2 regions of the Paenibacillus sp. WC2504 genome follow, and region 2 is predicted to be linked to the other one. Evidence: riboswitches for the same ligand, from Rfam matches in the RefSeq annotation. Region 2 holds a riboswitch; the other holds the start of a gene.
The links. A riboswitch is a leader RNA that binds a small molecule or an ion and turns the genes downstream of it on or off. The one in region 2 is predicted to bind FMN.

Region 1: another riboswitch for FMN. It lies ahead of ACUN27_RS03215 (DMT family transporter); the one in region 2 lies ahead of ribD (bifunctional diaminohydroxyphosphoribosylaminopyrimidine deaminase/5-amino-6-(5-phosphoribosylamino)uracil reductase RibD).

What each region holds. Positions count from the first base shown of each region.
Region 1 is NZ_JBQZFH010000001.1:681,566-689,722, reverse strand. It holds gene ACUN27_RS03225 (response regulator transcription factor) at 1-424, shown strand, start outside; gene ACUN27_RS03220 (HAMP domain-containing sensor histidine kinase) at 421-2,037, shown strand; gene ACUN27_RS03215 (DMT family transporter) at 2,123-3,052, opposite strand; FMN riboswitch at 3,216-3,365, opposite strand; gene ACUN27_RS03210 (YjfB family protein) at 3,534-3,710, shown strand; gene ACUN27_RS03205 (CBO0543 family protein) at 3,797-4,345, opposite strand; gene ACUN27_RS03200 (DMT family transporter) at 4,468-5,373, opposite strand; gene ACUN27_RS03195 (aminotransferase-like domain-containing protein) at 5,490-6,938, shown strand; gene ACUN27_RS03190 (CBO0543 family protein) at 7,613-8,113, shown strand.
Region 2 is NZ_JBQZFH010000001.1:5,094,090-5,102,246, reverse strand. It holds gene ACUN27_RS23115 (spore germination protein) at 1-31, shown strand, start outside; gene lysA (diaminopimelate decarboxylase) at 197-1,528, shown strand; gene ACUN27_RS23105 (peptidylprolyl isomerase) at 1,709-2,140, shown strand; FMN riboswitch at 2,611-2,792, shown strand; gene ribD (bifunctional diaminohydroxyphosphoribosylaminopyrimidine deaminase/5-amino-6-(5-phosphoribosylamino)uracil reductase RibD) at 3,027-4,136, shown strand; gene ribE (riboflavin synthase) at 4,153-4,824, shown strand; gene ACUN27_RS23090 (bifunctional 3,4-dihydroxy-2-butanone-4-phosphate synthase/GTP cyclohydrolase II) at 4,868-6,094, shown strand; gene ribH (6,7-dimethyl-8-ribityllumazine synthase) at 6,144-6,614, shown strand; gene ACUN27_RS23080 (site-2 protease family protein) at 6,614-7,252, shown strand; gene ACUN27_RS23075 (segregation and condensation protein A) at 7,268-8,059, shown strand; gene scpB (SMC-Scp complex subunit ScpB) at 8,043-8,157, shown strand, end outside.

The DNA.
Region 1 (8,157 bases), 4.4 Mb from region 2:
GGAGATGGGTAGCGATGACTACTTGGCCAAGCCTTTTTTACCTCGCGAGCTTGTCATTCGCACTCGCAAGCTGCTGGAGCGCGTGTACGGCGGACACCCTGCCGGCCTGATGCCTGCACAGCTGGAACGCCGCACGAAGCTGAATGTGGCTCCTTATTTGATCGATGAGCAAGCACGCACAGTAACTGCAGAGGATGGCACCAAACTGGAGCTGACCTCCAAGGAATTTGAGCTGCTGCTATATTTGGTGAGCCATCATGGGCAAGTGCTAGAGCGTGAACAAGTGCTCCAAGCTGTTTGGGGAATCGACTACTTCGGAACAGACCGGGTCGTGGATGATTTGGTACGAAGACTTCGCCGCAAGCTGCCGGAACTGCGTTTAGAAACCGTATATGGATACGGGTACAGGATGGTGAAAGCATGACGCTTCGATTAGGACAATGGCCGCTGGCCATGAAGCTTTGGGGAGCATTCGCGGCTTTGACGCTGCTTATTTTTACGCTGCTTGCCGTTCTGCTGCCTTGGACGTTGAAAGGTTTTTTTACAGAGCAGCTGTACGATATTTTACTGGATACGCAAAGTGGGCTTCGCATGGAAGCTACGACGTTGGCGGCACCGACCCTAACGCTGGCAACCAAGGGTACAACCGAGCAAATGACGGATATCATAACGAATGTAAAAACGTTGACACCTATCAATCAAGCTATCCCTGATGCTGATGCCTCAGAAACGGAAACAATGCCGAAGGCGACTAGCATACAAATGGGCAGCGCTATATCTGCTACCCCATTGGAAGCCTCTATTGCAACGAAGGTGATGTCTCCCTTTACAGCAACCTTGAGCGCTCCGGCAATCCGGCACTTTACGATTAGCGGAACCCAAGAGTCACTGGCCCTTAGCAAATCTTTCACGAGCGGAGAGCCGTTCATGCAAGCCATGGAACAGGATGCTTTTGCCCAAAAACAGCCCGTTGCCAAGTATACGACCATCATTGATAAGAAAAGTATCTTTTACGTGATTCGCAAAGAAGTTGTTCAGGGCCAACCCAACTTTATCGTTTCCTATGCCTGGGGCAATTATCGCAATGACCTAGTCATGACCATGTTCGGCAGACTTATGCTGATGATGGTTGGTCTCATCGTGATTTCATGGCTGCCCTGTCTGATCATCGCGCGGTATTTCACTCGTCCGCTCGTTCTGATGGAGCAGCACGTTGGGCGTATGGCTGAACGAGATTGGCATGACCCGATTGAAACCGGGCGCAAAGATGAAGTAGGACGTCTGGCCAAAGCGATTGAAGCGATGCGGCAGCGTCTCGTGCGCCAGGACCGCGCGCAGCAATTTTTCCTTCAGCATACTTCTCACGAACTGAAGACCCCGGTCATGGTGATCCGCAGCTATGCCCAGTCCATTCTCGACGGCGTTTTCCCGAAAGGGACCTTAGGCGAAAGCTTAGGCGTCATTCTGAAGGAAGGCGAGCGCCTCGAGAAGCGGATTCGCGACCTGCTGCTGCTCAACAAGCTGAACTATGTCACCGCTCGCGAGAAGCCGTTCCGCCCTTTCGAGCTGCACGAGGTCATTGAAGACGTGGTTGAACGGCTGCGCTATCGCCGTCCTGAAATCGAGTGGGAGATGGAGCTCCCTCCCGCTACTCTGCATGGCGATCCCGATCAATGGAAAATCGCCTTGGAGAACATGCTCGACAACCAGCTCCGCTATGCCAAAAGCGGAATCCGGATTCTCCTCACGCCGTCATCCCATGGCGATGGCAAGGAAGCTGCAGCCGGATTCTCGCGGCTGCAGATCAGCAACGATGGTCCGCCGCTCGATCAAGCGATCGCGGACAGCCTCTTTGAGCCCTTCCGTTCTGGCGGGGACGGCCAGTTCGGGCTTGGTCTTGCCATCGTGAAGCAGATCATGGACCATCACGGTATGACGGTGCGGGCCGCGAATGAGCGAGGCGGGGTTGCCTTTTACCTTGAGCCTGGGGAAACAGCGCAAATGGATAGTAAACTCAAGGTCCCGAAGGTTTCGTGAGATGTCGGCGAAAACGTCGAGAGGCAAACAAAAGAGGCTTCCCATGGTCATCATGTGACCGAGGGAGAGCCTCTTTCTTGAGTTTTTATGCCGCCGATTTGCTTTGATTGCGGCTCATGACCCACAAGGTGAGCCAAATAACGATGAAGCCGGCGAGCTGTCCTACGGTTAGCTTTTGCCCGAAGACAAGCCAGTTCACGCAGACGCCAACCGCGGGGAACGCAAGCTCCGCCAACGTGGCGAAAAACGCCTTGGTCGAGGACAGCCCCTTATAATAGAGGAGCATGGAGAGCAAGCCCGGGAAAAACGCCTGGAATAACATGTTAACGGCAATAAGTATCAAGCCGCCGCTAGTTCCGGTTACGTGCCAAGCATCGCCGCTAGCCACAAGTACGACTGTCAGCAATGGGATGGCAAGCAGGAAACGCAGCGAAGTAACAATGGGGAAATCCAGTTTTTTCTGCAGCAAGAACTTGCCCATGACCGTCGATCCGCCCCATAAGCTGGCTGCAAGAATTGAAAATAAGCAGCTTAGGGTACCCAAATCTTTGAGGCCCATCTCTGGCGACGAAAAGCCGAATGTCAGCAAATACGTGCCTAGCAGCGCCACCGCAATATAAGCAAAAAATTTAGAAGGCAGCGTCTCTTTGAGCATCACGCGAGCTAAAATAATAGCAAATAAGGGCTGTAATTTCTGTAAAAGTAAAATCGCGTTCGCATTACCATGCGAGAATGCGGCTGTAAACAAAATCGTTGCTATCGCCGACCCGCCCCAAGAGATGAACAGCAACGCGCCGATGACTCCTAGCGACAGCTTACCAATCAAGGTTTTCCGGTACTTCACGAGTATTGGCAGCGCGTAGCAGGCAAGGAGCAAGTGCTCAATAAATACGATTTGCGCGGAAGAAAAGCTTTTTAACAGCAAGATCCGAAAGAGCGGGTCGAGCCCCCAAAGCGTAGCACCTAGCGCCACATACCAAACTCCGCTAATGCCCCCTGAGCGCGCTGAAACCACATTCGCGTGCTTTGTTCCTAGCTTAAATACATTTTCCAATTCAAAAACCTCCTAAGGAATTTTTGAATTGAACCCTCTGAAAAGAGACAATGCCCCCGCTTCATGATCAGCGGGGGCATTGACAAACAGACCTGTCAAATACCTGAGTTTTTGACAAGCTGTTTTTCACCTTCTCCCATCCGGACTATAACCGTCGGCCCTGGAATCTCACCAAGTCAGTCCCAGCCTAACAGGCCGGGAGTCGCGGGCTTGAGATACATATACACGTATCCTCACCGCCGGTAGGGAATTGCACCCTGCCCCGAAGGTTCAATTATTCAGTTTGTGGTCACTTACAAAACATAAGTGATATTTATTCCTGAATATTAGCACCATAAAATAAAAAAAGCAAGGATTTTTCATCCTTGCTATAAGCTAAGATATTTCCACTCATTTTCCGATATATAACTTGTTAGCCTATCAATCATAAAGGAGGAGACTCATGGACGTTCCTGCGCTTTCCATGTCCGTAGCTCAGGGCAGCTTAGCTCAAGCTGTACAAATACGGGTTCTTAGCATGGCTAAAGATCAATCCACGCAACAAGCTCAGCAAATGGTACAAATGATGCAACAAAGTGTTCAACCAAACTTGGGTGGGAATCTAGATATTAGTGTCTAGTTTTACCCTTTGGAGAAGGAGAATGAAGAATTCTCCTTCTTTTTTGCTATTGATGTTGTATAATCGTGACATCTGCCACGCTGCCATTATTTCATTTTAGCAATCGGAATATGGAAATATAGAATCAAGAAAACCACACCTACTAAACACAGCAACCACGCCCATAACGGCCTCGTAAAATGCAACCGCAGCCCAATGAACATGAAAACCCAAACCGCAATTGACCACCAAAAATTCCAGTTGTTATGATAAGTAAGCATTTTTATTAACAGAAATAGTCCTTCAATGCAGGTAAATACAGCCGACCAAATGGCAATATAGACCACTTGTCTCAGCGGACGCGACTTAAGTGGATATTTGTGTAAGTACACCATTACAATGCACGGTAGATTAGTAAAAGCAATCATAAAATCTGCGATGGTATGGTTAGGCGTTACCGCGGATTTATGAAATTCCCATAGCGAGAAATTATAGCTTAGAAGGCTAATGAGAAAATCCACGCAGATGGCAAAAAGAATAGTTGGATAATAGGTCTTCCAGTTTCTCCAATCCCCTAAAAACCAAGCTGCAATCAAGCATAACAAGGCAATGACTACAGGCAAATATGAACTGATCAACGCTGTTATGTGACCCATCACTTAGCTCCATTCCATCAAACTTGTGCTGCCTCCGTTCAACCCTGTGCTCCTGTGGTTATTATTTCTATAAATGTTGTTTCATATGAAACAGAACGCAATTGACTTACCATTCTTCGCACTCACGCCGTTTTTCGCCGTTGCATCAATGGTTTCAAGCTATCCAGATTCGCACAAATCGTCCCGGCAATAACAGTTACCACGCCTACAGCTGTGACCCAAGTGATGCTCTCACCATAAAACACGACCCCCACCGCCAGGGCAATCAATGGAGAAATGTACAGCCATGTCGCTGGAAAAACCGGATTCGTTTTGGCCACTAACCAATAGAACAGACTATGTCCTACCATAGAGCCAATCACGATTAAATACAGTAGAGAGCCGGCTGCTTTTGGAGAAAATAAGCTGTGAACGTCCACAGGTTCTGTAAAAAATGAAAGAATCAGCAGCAGCAACCCTCCGCATATCATCTGCGCCGCGTTCAGCGCAATCGGCGATGCCTCAGGAAATTGCTGAATGACCTTTTTGGAATATAGAGCTCCCATACAATAGAACAGTTCTCCGACCAGAATCGCCACGCTCCCGATCACCCAAATGATGTTGGCGGATACCGCAAGTTGTGGCAGCAAGAGGATGATAATACCTGCAAAGCCGAGTATGCAGCCAAATACAGAGAGCATTGTCGTCTTCAGACGCAACACGAAGGTTTGGAGCATGAGAATCATAATCGGTCCAGTAGCCGATAAAACGGCCGCAATCCCGGAAGAAACATATTGCTCCGCCCAATACAAAGTTGAGAATGTGCCAAATGTAAGACCGATGCCTGTTAGCAGCATTTCTTTGCGAAATAAAAGAGCTAGGGTCGCTTTTTTCCGCCACAATAACCAACCGAACAAAAGCATCCCTGCAATAAAAAACCTCAAGCCTGCTGAAAAAAATGGCGGCGCTGACGCATCCACCCCGACCTTAATCGCCAGAAATGTCGTGCCAAAAATTAGACAGATAAGCAAATAATTAAAAATAATCATGACTGTTCCCCCTCTTGGTATGTATCATACTAGGTAAGCAACAGATCAGATGTGTAACACTAGAACAGTTTTCTAATGATTGTTGTATCATAGAGTAAACAGAGGGGGAAAATCGGATGAAGACGCCAGGAACATCTGGAAAAGAAGCTAATCTGCTTTTCAGGCAAGCTTATGAGTATATGGTTACCCGCATGGATCGCGGCGAGTGGCAAGCCCATGACAAGCTCCCCTCCATCCGGCGTCTTGCCGAAGAGCTGCAGGTGCATAGGCTGACAGTTTTTCGTGCTTATCAGCTGCTGAAGCAGCATCAGAAAGTTTACGTCAAAGAGAAATCCGGTTATTACGTAAGTCCTTGCAAGACGGAGGAGCAATCCCCGACGGAGCATGCGGAAAGAGGTCATTCATTCACAACGTCCAACCCTTTAAAAAACTCGCTGTCAGAAATCCAGCAAATCCCTGTCACATACCAATTCTCGCAAGCTTTGATCGATCCCAACTTGCTGCCGAATCTTTTTTTGTCCGAACATGTAAAAAAGGTTTTCGACATTTATCCTAAGCTCATGGGTACCTACTCCAACGCACAAGGGGATGAGGAGCTTCGCGAGTATCTCTGCCGTTACATGGTTCGGCATCATAACCTCCAGCTCGCTGCAAGCGATCTTTTGATTACCACAGGCGGTCAGCAGGCCATCGACCTCATCTCACGGATCTATATCCGCCCCATGGATCCGATCTTGGTTGAGCGGCCGACGTATAGTGCAGCGCTTGATATTTTCCGCCAACAGGGGGCGCGGTTTATTCCTGTCGAGATCAACCCGGACGGCTATGATCTGGTGAAACTCGAGAAGCTTATGGAGAAGCATAAACCACGGCTGTTTTATATGAATCCTACCTTTCATAATCCTACCGGGTATACGGTTCCGTCCGCACAGCGCAAGCAGCTCGTTGAACTAGCTGAACGCTATCGCTGTCTGCTGATTGAAGATGACGCTATTCACGAGATGTACATGGACCAACCTCCTCCTCAGCCTATGCTGACCTATGACACGGAAGGTTGGGTCGTGTATCTCCGCAGTTTTAGCAAATATATCGCGCCTGGGCTGCGAATTTGCGCCGTCATGGGAGGCCTGCATGTCATCCAATCGCTCATCACCGCCAAATCATTAGCTGACAACGGCACACCGCTCGTCAATCAGAAAATGTTCCTGCATTATTTCGAATCTCCTCGAATGCAGCAGCATTTGGAGAAACTGCGCATTGCTCTGCAGATCCGAAAAGAAATTGTAGAGCAGGAGCTAATCTCCACCGGATGGCGCTGGGTTAGCCCACAGGGTGGCTTCAACCTATGGATCCAGCTTCCGGACCATATCCCGGTTGAGCAGCTGCTGAAGGAGTGCCTCCGGCAATCGGTCTCCTTCGTACCTGGCGTGATCTGCGATCCGCTCAGGGAGATGAGCTCCTGGATCCGTTTAAGCTATTCCTTCGTGAATGAGGAGCATTTACGGGATGGTGTTAGACGGCTTATCGCTATTGCGGGGCGTTATGCGAGCGATGGCGAATGCTAGTATGAGGTTAGCAGGAGTGGGAATGGGAGCTTGAGCACGAGGAGATGCGGAAGCTTGAGCACAAGGAGGCGCAGGAGCTGGAACATAAGCTGGGCATGAGCATAACAACGTGTCTCAGCTGAGATAACTGGAAAATCTACCGTTACTTCGTGCCTCGCCTGTCTGGGGATTGAAATAGTTGGAAGAACTACCACTATTTCTTCAGCAGCAAGCGAAAACCACCTGATTCAACCGGATTAGCGGTAGTAATTCCAGTTAATAACACAAAAATGATATAATTCGTAAAAATAACAGGAGTATTCGGCGTTACTTACCAATAATCAATCTCCGCTCAGGGTGCTCCATAGCCCTATTCAAAAGTTGCTGTCTTTAGGAAGCGTCCCTCAGCTGAAATAGCGGGAATTTTAGAACTCAGAGGAACTACGAGCCCCTATTTGTTCCAGAAACCGCTATTTGGCACATCTAGAGGAACTATGAGCCTTTATTTCACCAATAATGGCATTAAAGCAGCTTGGTGATGGGAAATAAGACCCTCCAGTTCCTTCAAAATAGGAAAACGGATGGCTACAGCCAAAATAACGCCCTCTAGTTCTGCTTCCCCCAGCACGTGTAAAAATTTACACTCTTGCAGAAACTAACCCTACATCAACGACTCATTACTAGGGGCCTTGTACGTGATTTTAATTACGAATCTACTTTTCGTTATAGCTGCAATTGTTTCACGAGCCTATAAGCAGTGGGATAAATACTACGACGTTATGCTTTTTGTCTCTTTCTGCAATTTGCTTTACAATTTCCTGTGTCGAGAGTACTTGACCTGGTCGTTTCACCCTGATTTGTTGCTGAACCACAAAACGGCCGACCTTGTTAACACTTTCCTGCTGCTCCCAAGTACAACGCTGCTGTATCTCACTTTCTTTCCTGCGGCCAAACGCCGCCAAGTGATTTACTATTTCCTGTGGGTAATCGGTTTTTCGGCGCTTGAATATCTGTGGTATTCTTACGACCGAATCACTTACCATCATGGGTGGAACTTTATATGGTCGATTGCCTTTTACTTCTTCATGTTCGCGGCTATGAGACTGCTTCATACGAATCGAGCGGCCGGGCTGCTTTTTTCTGTTGTAACGGTCACATTCTTGATCATCTATTTTCACATCCCACTCTGGAAATAAAAAAAGGTGCCCTGCGAGTCTGCAAAAAGACCTCGTGGGCACCC
Region 2 (8,157 bases):
GATTGACGGCACACGTCAACCCAAATCGTAATAAACTAAAAGGACAAGAGCATTCATCTTGTCCTTTTTACGATTTAGGGTAGCAAGGATATTGTCAAATGCGCTTTTCCTATGTTAATTTAAATAGTAATGCGCATTCGGCCGTTTGAGCGAAATATGAGCAGCAGCAGGTTCAGGGTGAGGGGGAAATGAAGCTATGTATTTGCATGGTACAAGTAAAATTAACGGTCAAGGTCACCTTGAAATCGGTGGTGTCGACGCAACGAAGCTGGTTGCTGAATATGGGACACCTTTATATGTGTTTGATGAAGCTCTTGTGCGTGAACGTTGCCGCGAGTTTGTAGATGCTTTCAAAGCGTCCGGTCTCAAATTCCAAGTGGCTTATGCGAGCAAAGCTTTCTGTGTGATGGCGATGTGCCGCATTGTTGAAGAAGAAGGCATGTCCCTCGATGTTGTATCGGACGGCGAGCTGTATACGGCTCTTCAAGCCGGGTTCCCGGCAGAGCGGATTCATTTCCACGGCAACAACAAAACAATTGACGAGATCGAGATGGCGATTGATGCGAAAATCGGCTGTTTCGTTGTAGATAATTTTATCGAGCTTCAAATGCTGAACGCCATTGCCGGTGAGAAACGTCAAAAAGTGAAGATTTTACTGCGCATCACACCTGGTGTTGAGGCACATACACATGAATATATTTCCACAGGCCAAACGGATTCCAAGTTCGGTTTCGATCTAGGCAACGGTTCCGCATTCCGCGCGGTGGAAGAGGCTTCCAAGCTGAGCCATTTGGAACTGCTCGGTATTCATTCTCATATCGGTTCGCAAATTTTTGAAGTGGAAGGCTTCCGCATGGCTGCCGAGAAAATGGCCAGCTTTGCCGTTCAAGTTCGTCAAGAAATTGACGTAACGTTCAAAGTCATTAACCTTGGCGGAGGCTTCGGTATCCGTTATGTGAACGAAGATACTCCGCTTCCTGTGTCCGTCTATGTGAAAGCTATTACGGATGCGATTAAAGACAATTTCGGACGCAACGAATATCCGCTTCCCGAAATCTGGGTGGAGCCGGGCCGCAGCATCGTTGGAGATGCAGGAACAACTTTGTACACCGTTGGAACGGCGAAAGATATTCCTGGCGTTCGTAAATATGTATCTGTCGATGGCGGAATGACGGATAACCCGCGCCCAGCCTTGTATGAGGCCGTGTATGAAGCTATGCTGGCGAACCGCGCAACCGAAGAGCCAACCGAGCTCGTATCGATTGCAGGCAAATGCTGTGAGAGCGGAGATATGCTGATCTGGGACGTGAACCTCCCGAAAGTGAACTCGGGCGATGTGCTTGCCGTCTCTTGCACAGGCGCATATAACTATGCGATGGCAAGTAATTACAATCGGATTCGCCGTCCAGGCGTAGTTTTTGTGAGCGAGGGGCAAAGCGATCTCGTCGTGAAGCGCGAGACGTTCGACAATATTGTCGGGAACGATCTAATTCCAGCAAGAATGAAACAAGTGAGCAAAACGGTTTAACATAGCATACAGCTGGATTTCCAGGCTGAGTAAGGGCTATCCCTCAGTTCTTCAGGACTTGAGGGATAGTTTTTTTGGCTTGCGGGAACTAGCTTTCTATACTCAACTGAAAAGGCAAATTTGTGAAATGCATCTTTTCATAGTAGAATAAGATATTATTGTCTAAAGGAGTGGACCACAATGGCCAAACAAGCAAAAATTAAACTAGCAGGCGGTGGCGAAGTTCTAATCGATCTTTTCGAAAAAGACGCGCCTAATACCGTTGCCAATTTTGAAAAATTAGCAAACTCCGGTTTCTACAACGGACTTGTTTTTCATCGCGTAATCCCAGGATTCGTGGCACAAGGCGGTTGTCCATCCGGCACAGGAACTGGTGGCCCAGGCTACCAAATCAACTGTGAAATCAACCCGAACAAACATGAGCGCGGCTCCTTGGCTATGGCTCATGCAGGCAGAAACACAGGTGGAAGCCAATTCTACATCGCTTACCAACCACAGCCTCACCTTGATGGACAACATACTGTATTCGGTAAAGTGTCCAAAGGTATGGAACTAGTTGATGCTTTCAAAGGCAGAGACTTGATGGAAAAAGTAGAAGTTGTAGAAGTTTAATACGAAAACATCGAAGAGCCTGCTGACAATCGTCAGCAGGTTTTTTTATTAGAGGGAGCTGCAGTATGGTGCTTCAACGGGAGCTGCGGGACGTAAGCTAACGGACAGAGATGACCATATTTCACAGAAATAAGGCTCTATGAAAATTTAACGGACACGAGAGCCGCTATTTACGATCATTGCGATAAAAATGGCCGTGAATTGACCCGATAACGACTCTGGAGTCCGTTAGAGCTGAGAAATGCTGATTTAACGGGAATAGCGGCTGTGAGGTCCGTTAAATGAAGGCAGAACTTGCGCACGCGATGCCAGTATTTTCCATTCAGAAGGGAGGGAACATTAGGTTAACATAGGCGGAATCGGGTTGAGGCGGCGCAAAAAGAGTCGGTTTTTGTAGGGCGAGGTAAAATAGACCTTGCTTTTTCGATGAGTGAGTGATAAATTTTTCATAAGTTACTTTTCATATGTGTGCAAACCTTCGGGGCGTGGTGAAATTCCACACCGGCGGTGATTTGATAGCAGGCTGGTTTGGCTGCTTTCGATTAGTCCGTGACCCGTTTTGAAGCTAGCGGTACCTGACATACAGCTTCGCTACGGCTGACCCGGTGAGAATCCGGGACCGACAGTATAGTCTGGATGGGAGAAGGAATACGCGAACATTAGATTCGCTATGCATACTTGTACATTTTTTCACGAGAACAAAAATTCGGCAGGTCTATGCTTTGGCATGGATACGTCGTGCTTGTTTGATTTGATCAAAAATGCAGCAAGTGTGGATGGATGAAGCTTCTTCGTGTTACCTAAACAATCTCTGGCCCCTATCCGATATGCGGAGGGGTCTTTTTGCATTCTATTTCAAAATAGCTTGGAAAGGCAGTGAACACACATGCATGTCTTGAATGATGAAGCTTATATGAGGCTCGCTCTGCAAATGGCTGAGAGTGCTCTTGGCCAAACAGGGATTAATCCGGTTGTTGGATGCGTTCTGGTAAAAGACGGGCGTATCGTGGGGATGGGAGCGCATCTGAAGCGCGGACATGGCCATGCTGAGGTTCTTGCTTTGCAGATGGCTGGCGAGGAAGCCAAGGGCAGCACGGCGTATGTCACACTTGAACCGTGCAGCCACTTCGGCAAAACGCCGCCTTGCAGCGACCGTCTCATTGAGGCCGGTGTTGCGCGCGTTGTCGTTGCGGGTACCGACCCGAACCCGCAGGTTGCGGGCACGGGAATCGCCAAACTGCGTGCCCATGGCATAGACGTGTCCGTCGGGCTGCTGGGAGAGGAAGCCTCGGCCATGAACGAGGCTTTCAATAAATACATCGTCACGCGTATGCCTTTCGTGACGATGAAAACAGCGAGCACGCTCGACGGCCGCATTGCCTCGAAAACAGGCGACAGCAAATGGATTACGTCGCCTGCATCGCGCGCATTCGTGCATACCCTGCGCCATCGGCATCAGGGGATCATGGTCGGCGTCGACACCGTCATCGCCGACGACCCGCGCTTAAGCGCGCGCGGCGACGTACCGGCTGTACAGCCGGTACGGATTGTCGCGGACTCGCGCTTGCGAGTCCCGCTGGGCGCCCAGGTGCTCACCGAGCAGGATCGTCAGCCGACGATCCTGCTCGCCACCGCACAGGCGCCCGCAGAGCGGCGTGCCGCGCTGGAAGCGCGCGGCATCACGGTCCTCACCTGCGGAGACGGCCCGCAGGTGGATCTGACGCTCGCCATGAAGCAGCTCGGCGAGCGAGAGATCGGCTCCATCCTCCTCGAGGGTGGAGGTAAGCTTAGTGGCGCCATGCTGGAGCGGCGCCTGCTGGATAAGCTGGTGCTGATGTTTGCGCCGAAAATTATCGGCGGCGGGCAAGCAGCACCTATGAACATCAGCTTCGAAGGCTTCGCGAAGATGGATGACGCAATTACGCTCGACCGGTTAAAGGTCGAGCAGTTCGGACCGGATGTATGCCTAACCGGGTATCCGGTTTTTAAGAGCTAACGAATGGAGGGCTGTCATGTTTACCGGCATTATTGAAGAAATCGGCCACATGCGCCGCATTCATAGCGTAGGTCAAGCTATGGTATTAACGATTGGCGCAAGAAAGATCCTTGAGGATGTTCATCTAGGAGACAGCATTTCGGTGAATGGCGTTTGTCTGACGGTCATTTCGTTTGACAACGAATCTTTCTCCGTAGACGTGATGCCGGAAACTTACCGCAAGACGAATTTGCGCAAGCTGCAAGCCGGAACGCGCGTGAATTTGGAGCGAGCGATGGCGGCGAACGGCCGTTTCGGCGGTCACATTGTGCAAGGACATGTAGATTCAACAGCAACGATTATTTCGCGGATTCCAGAAGAAAATGCGGTTGTTTATCGGTTCGAACCGGAGGATAAACACATTTTCCGATATATTATAGCTGGCGGCTCGATCACCATTGACGGGATCTCCCTTACGGTTGTCGATGTCACAGAACGCGATCTGGCGGTTTCCATTATTCCGCATACACTGGCTCAAACCGTTCTGCATGATAAAAAAGCAGGAGATACTATTAACATGGAATGCGATGTTCTGGGCAAATATATGGAACGACTGCTAAAGTTCGGTCCTGCTGATGCCTCAGCGGGTAACGGTAAAAAGCAAAGTACGCTATCAGCAAGCTTTCTGGCGGATCATGGCTTTATGTAAGGGTAATTAGCTTACAAAGATAGTTCGGTTAGGAGAGGTGAATATGACAGAAATAAAATTCAGCACGATCGAAGAGGCACTGAAAGATCTCAGTTTAGGGAAAGTAATTATCGCTGTGGATGACGAAGATCGCGAGAACGAAGGGGATTTTATTGCACTGGCGGATAAAACGACCCCGGAAGTGATTAATTTCATGATCAAAGAAGGCCGCGGGCTAGTTTGCACGCCGATTACGGAAGAACGGGCGAAAGAGCTTGACTTGCCGCCGATGGTCGCTAGAAATACCGATTATCATGGCACTGCCTTTACCGTTTCTGTAGACCATGTTGAGACGAGTACGGGGATTTCCGCACATGAGCGTTCAAGAACGGTTATGGGCTTGATCGATCCGGATACGAAACCGCAGGATTTCCGGAGACCAGGTCATATTTTCCCGTTAATCGCCAAAAAAGGCGGCGTACTTCGCAGAGCCGGACATACAGAAGCAGCGGTTGATTTGGCTGTTTTATGCGGCTCCTATCCTGCCGCAGTCATTTGTGAAGTCATCAAGGAAGACGGAACGATGGCTCGGGTTCCAGACCTGATGGAAATCGCTAAGAAACATGAGTTGTGCATCATTACGATTCAAGATTTGATTCACTATCGCAATCAACAGGAGAAATTGGTTGAGCGTGAAGTTGAAATTAAGCTGCCTACGCATTTCGGCACTTTTAAAGCAATCGCCTATACGAATCAACTGGATAACAAAGAGCATGTTGCCCTTGTCAAAGGAACAATTGATCCTTCCAAACCAACGCTGGTTCGTGTGCATTCCGAGTGTTTAACTGGCGATGTTTTCCATTCACATCGCTGCGATTGCGGTCCTCAACTCGATGCTGCATTAAAACAGATTGATGAAGAGGGCAATGGTGTATTATTATATATGCGACAGGAAGGTCGCGGCATCGGTCTGATCAACAAATTAAAAGCTTATGCTTTGCAAGAGCAGGGATTAGACACTGTAGAAGCGAATATTAAGCTTGGATTCGCTCCAGATCTTCGTGATTATGGCATTGGCGCGCAAATCTTGAAAGATCTTGGCATTACGCAGCTTCGCTTGTTAACGAACAACCCTCGCAAAATTAAGGGTTTGGAAGGCTACGGCCTCGAGGTCGTTGAACGCGTTCCGATTCAAATGGCAAGCAAAGAGGATAACGTAAATTATTTGCGGACCAAAAAACAAAAGCTAGGCCACATGCTGAGCTTCCATGATTCCGGCAGCGGGATCTGATCTTTCCACTTCAAATAACGGTTTTTATATAGAAAAGGAGAATTTAATCATGGCTACAATTTATGAAGGACATTTAGTATCGCAGAATTTGAAATATGGTATTGTCGTAGGTCGTTTCAATGAATTTATTACTTCCAAATTGCTTGGCGGCGCGCAGGATGCTTTGAAACGCCATGGCGTGCAAGATAGTGAAGTGGATATTGCTTGGGTACCGGGCGCGTTCGAACTTCCGCTTATTGCTCAAAAAATGGCGGAGAGCGGGAAATATGATGCTGTTATTACCCTCGGCGCTGTCATTCGTGGTTCAACGCCTCACTTTGATTATGTGTGCAGTGAAGTTGCAAAAGGTGTATCTGCCATTAACTTGAAAACAGGCATTCCAACAATCTTTGGTGTTTTAACGACAGATTCCATCGAGCAAGCTGTTGAACGCGCGGGAACGAAAGCAGGCAACAAAGGTTGGGAAGCGGCAGTAACGGCAATTGAGATGGCCAACTTGACGAAACAATTCACTTCCTAATGCTTTCTTATTATCATCTGGAATCACTGCTTCCCAGGCTGCTCGCTTTCCTGATTGCTATGACGCTCCATGATGCTGCACATGCAGGAGTTGCTTGGCTGCTCGGTGACCGGACAGCCCGGGACAGCAAACGCTTATCGCTTAACCCCTTGGTACACTTAGATGCCTTGGGGTTGGCGATGATTGTTTTTGGTCCATACGGCTGGTCGAAGAAAATGCCGGTAGAGGCTATGCAGTTTAAAAAGCCAAAACTTTATCTTACAATTGTGTATGCAGCAGGTCCTTTTACCAATTTGCTGCTCGCTTTGTTTTTCTGGTGGCTCTACTTCTTTCTTCCTGCCTTTTTCGGAGGAGCATCCGAGTCGATCACCGTGGAACAATGGCGAGTCTATTTGCAGTACGGCGTCATTGTCAATCTCATGATTTGTCTTATACATATATTACCGCTTTATCCGCTAGATGGTTGGTATATCCTTAAAGGCCTTATTCCTTCGAAAAATCAAAGATGGATGGACCGCAATCAGCTTTATGCACTTTTTCTTGTCATTGTTTTGATGATTACACCTATCGGCCAATGGGCGCTGGAACGTATTTATCCGTTTGCCGCACAGTTTGTTATGAATATATTTTCACTATGACAAGGGGGAGATGACATGAAAGTTACCTATAAGTTAGAAGCTTTTGAAGGCCCCCTTGATCTTTTGCTTCATCTTATCGATAAAAATGAACTCGACATTTATAATATTCCTGTCAAAGAAATTACAGATCAGTATTTAGCTTATGTACAAGCCATGCAAGAGCTGGAGTTGGAGATTACAAGTGAGTTTCTAGTGATGGCCGCTACACTTCTCTCAATCAAAAGCAAAATGCTGCTGCCTAAGCCGCCTGTTATTGAATTTGACGAATATTTTGATGATATGGAAGACGAGCTTGATCCTCGTGCAGAGTTGGTCGCTAAACTTATTGAGTACAGAAAGTACAAGTCTATCGCAGATATGCTTAGAGATAAAGAAGTAGAGCGGAGCCTGGTGTATACCCGTGAGCCTGAGGACTTGACGCCATTCCTGCCGCATGTGCAGGAGAACCCTGTTGAAGGGTTGGACGTTGCTGATTTGCTATTCGCTTTTCAGCGTACGCTTCGCAAGCTTGTGAACCGTAATATTGTTACTAGAATTCGAAGAGACGAAATTTCCGTCAAAGAACGGATTAGAGAGGTTATAGATTTGCTAAAAGTGAAAGGCGGCAAACTGCTTTTCTCGAAATTATTCGATTATGAAATGACTCGAGAAGAGATCGTCGTCACGTTTTTGGCCATTCTTGAATTGATGAAAATGAAAAAAGTCGTATGTTATCAATATCAATTATTTGAAGATATCGTGATTCAAGCCAAAGAGGAGGTTTCAGACATTGACACTCAGTTTTCCACAGATGAAATCGATTATTGAGGGACTCCTCTTTGCCTCTGGTGACGAGGGATTGGATGCCAAACAAATAGCTGAGGTCATGGAGCTTGATTTGTACATTGTTCGCGACTTGCTTAAGG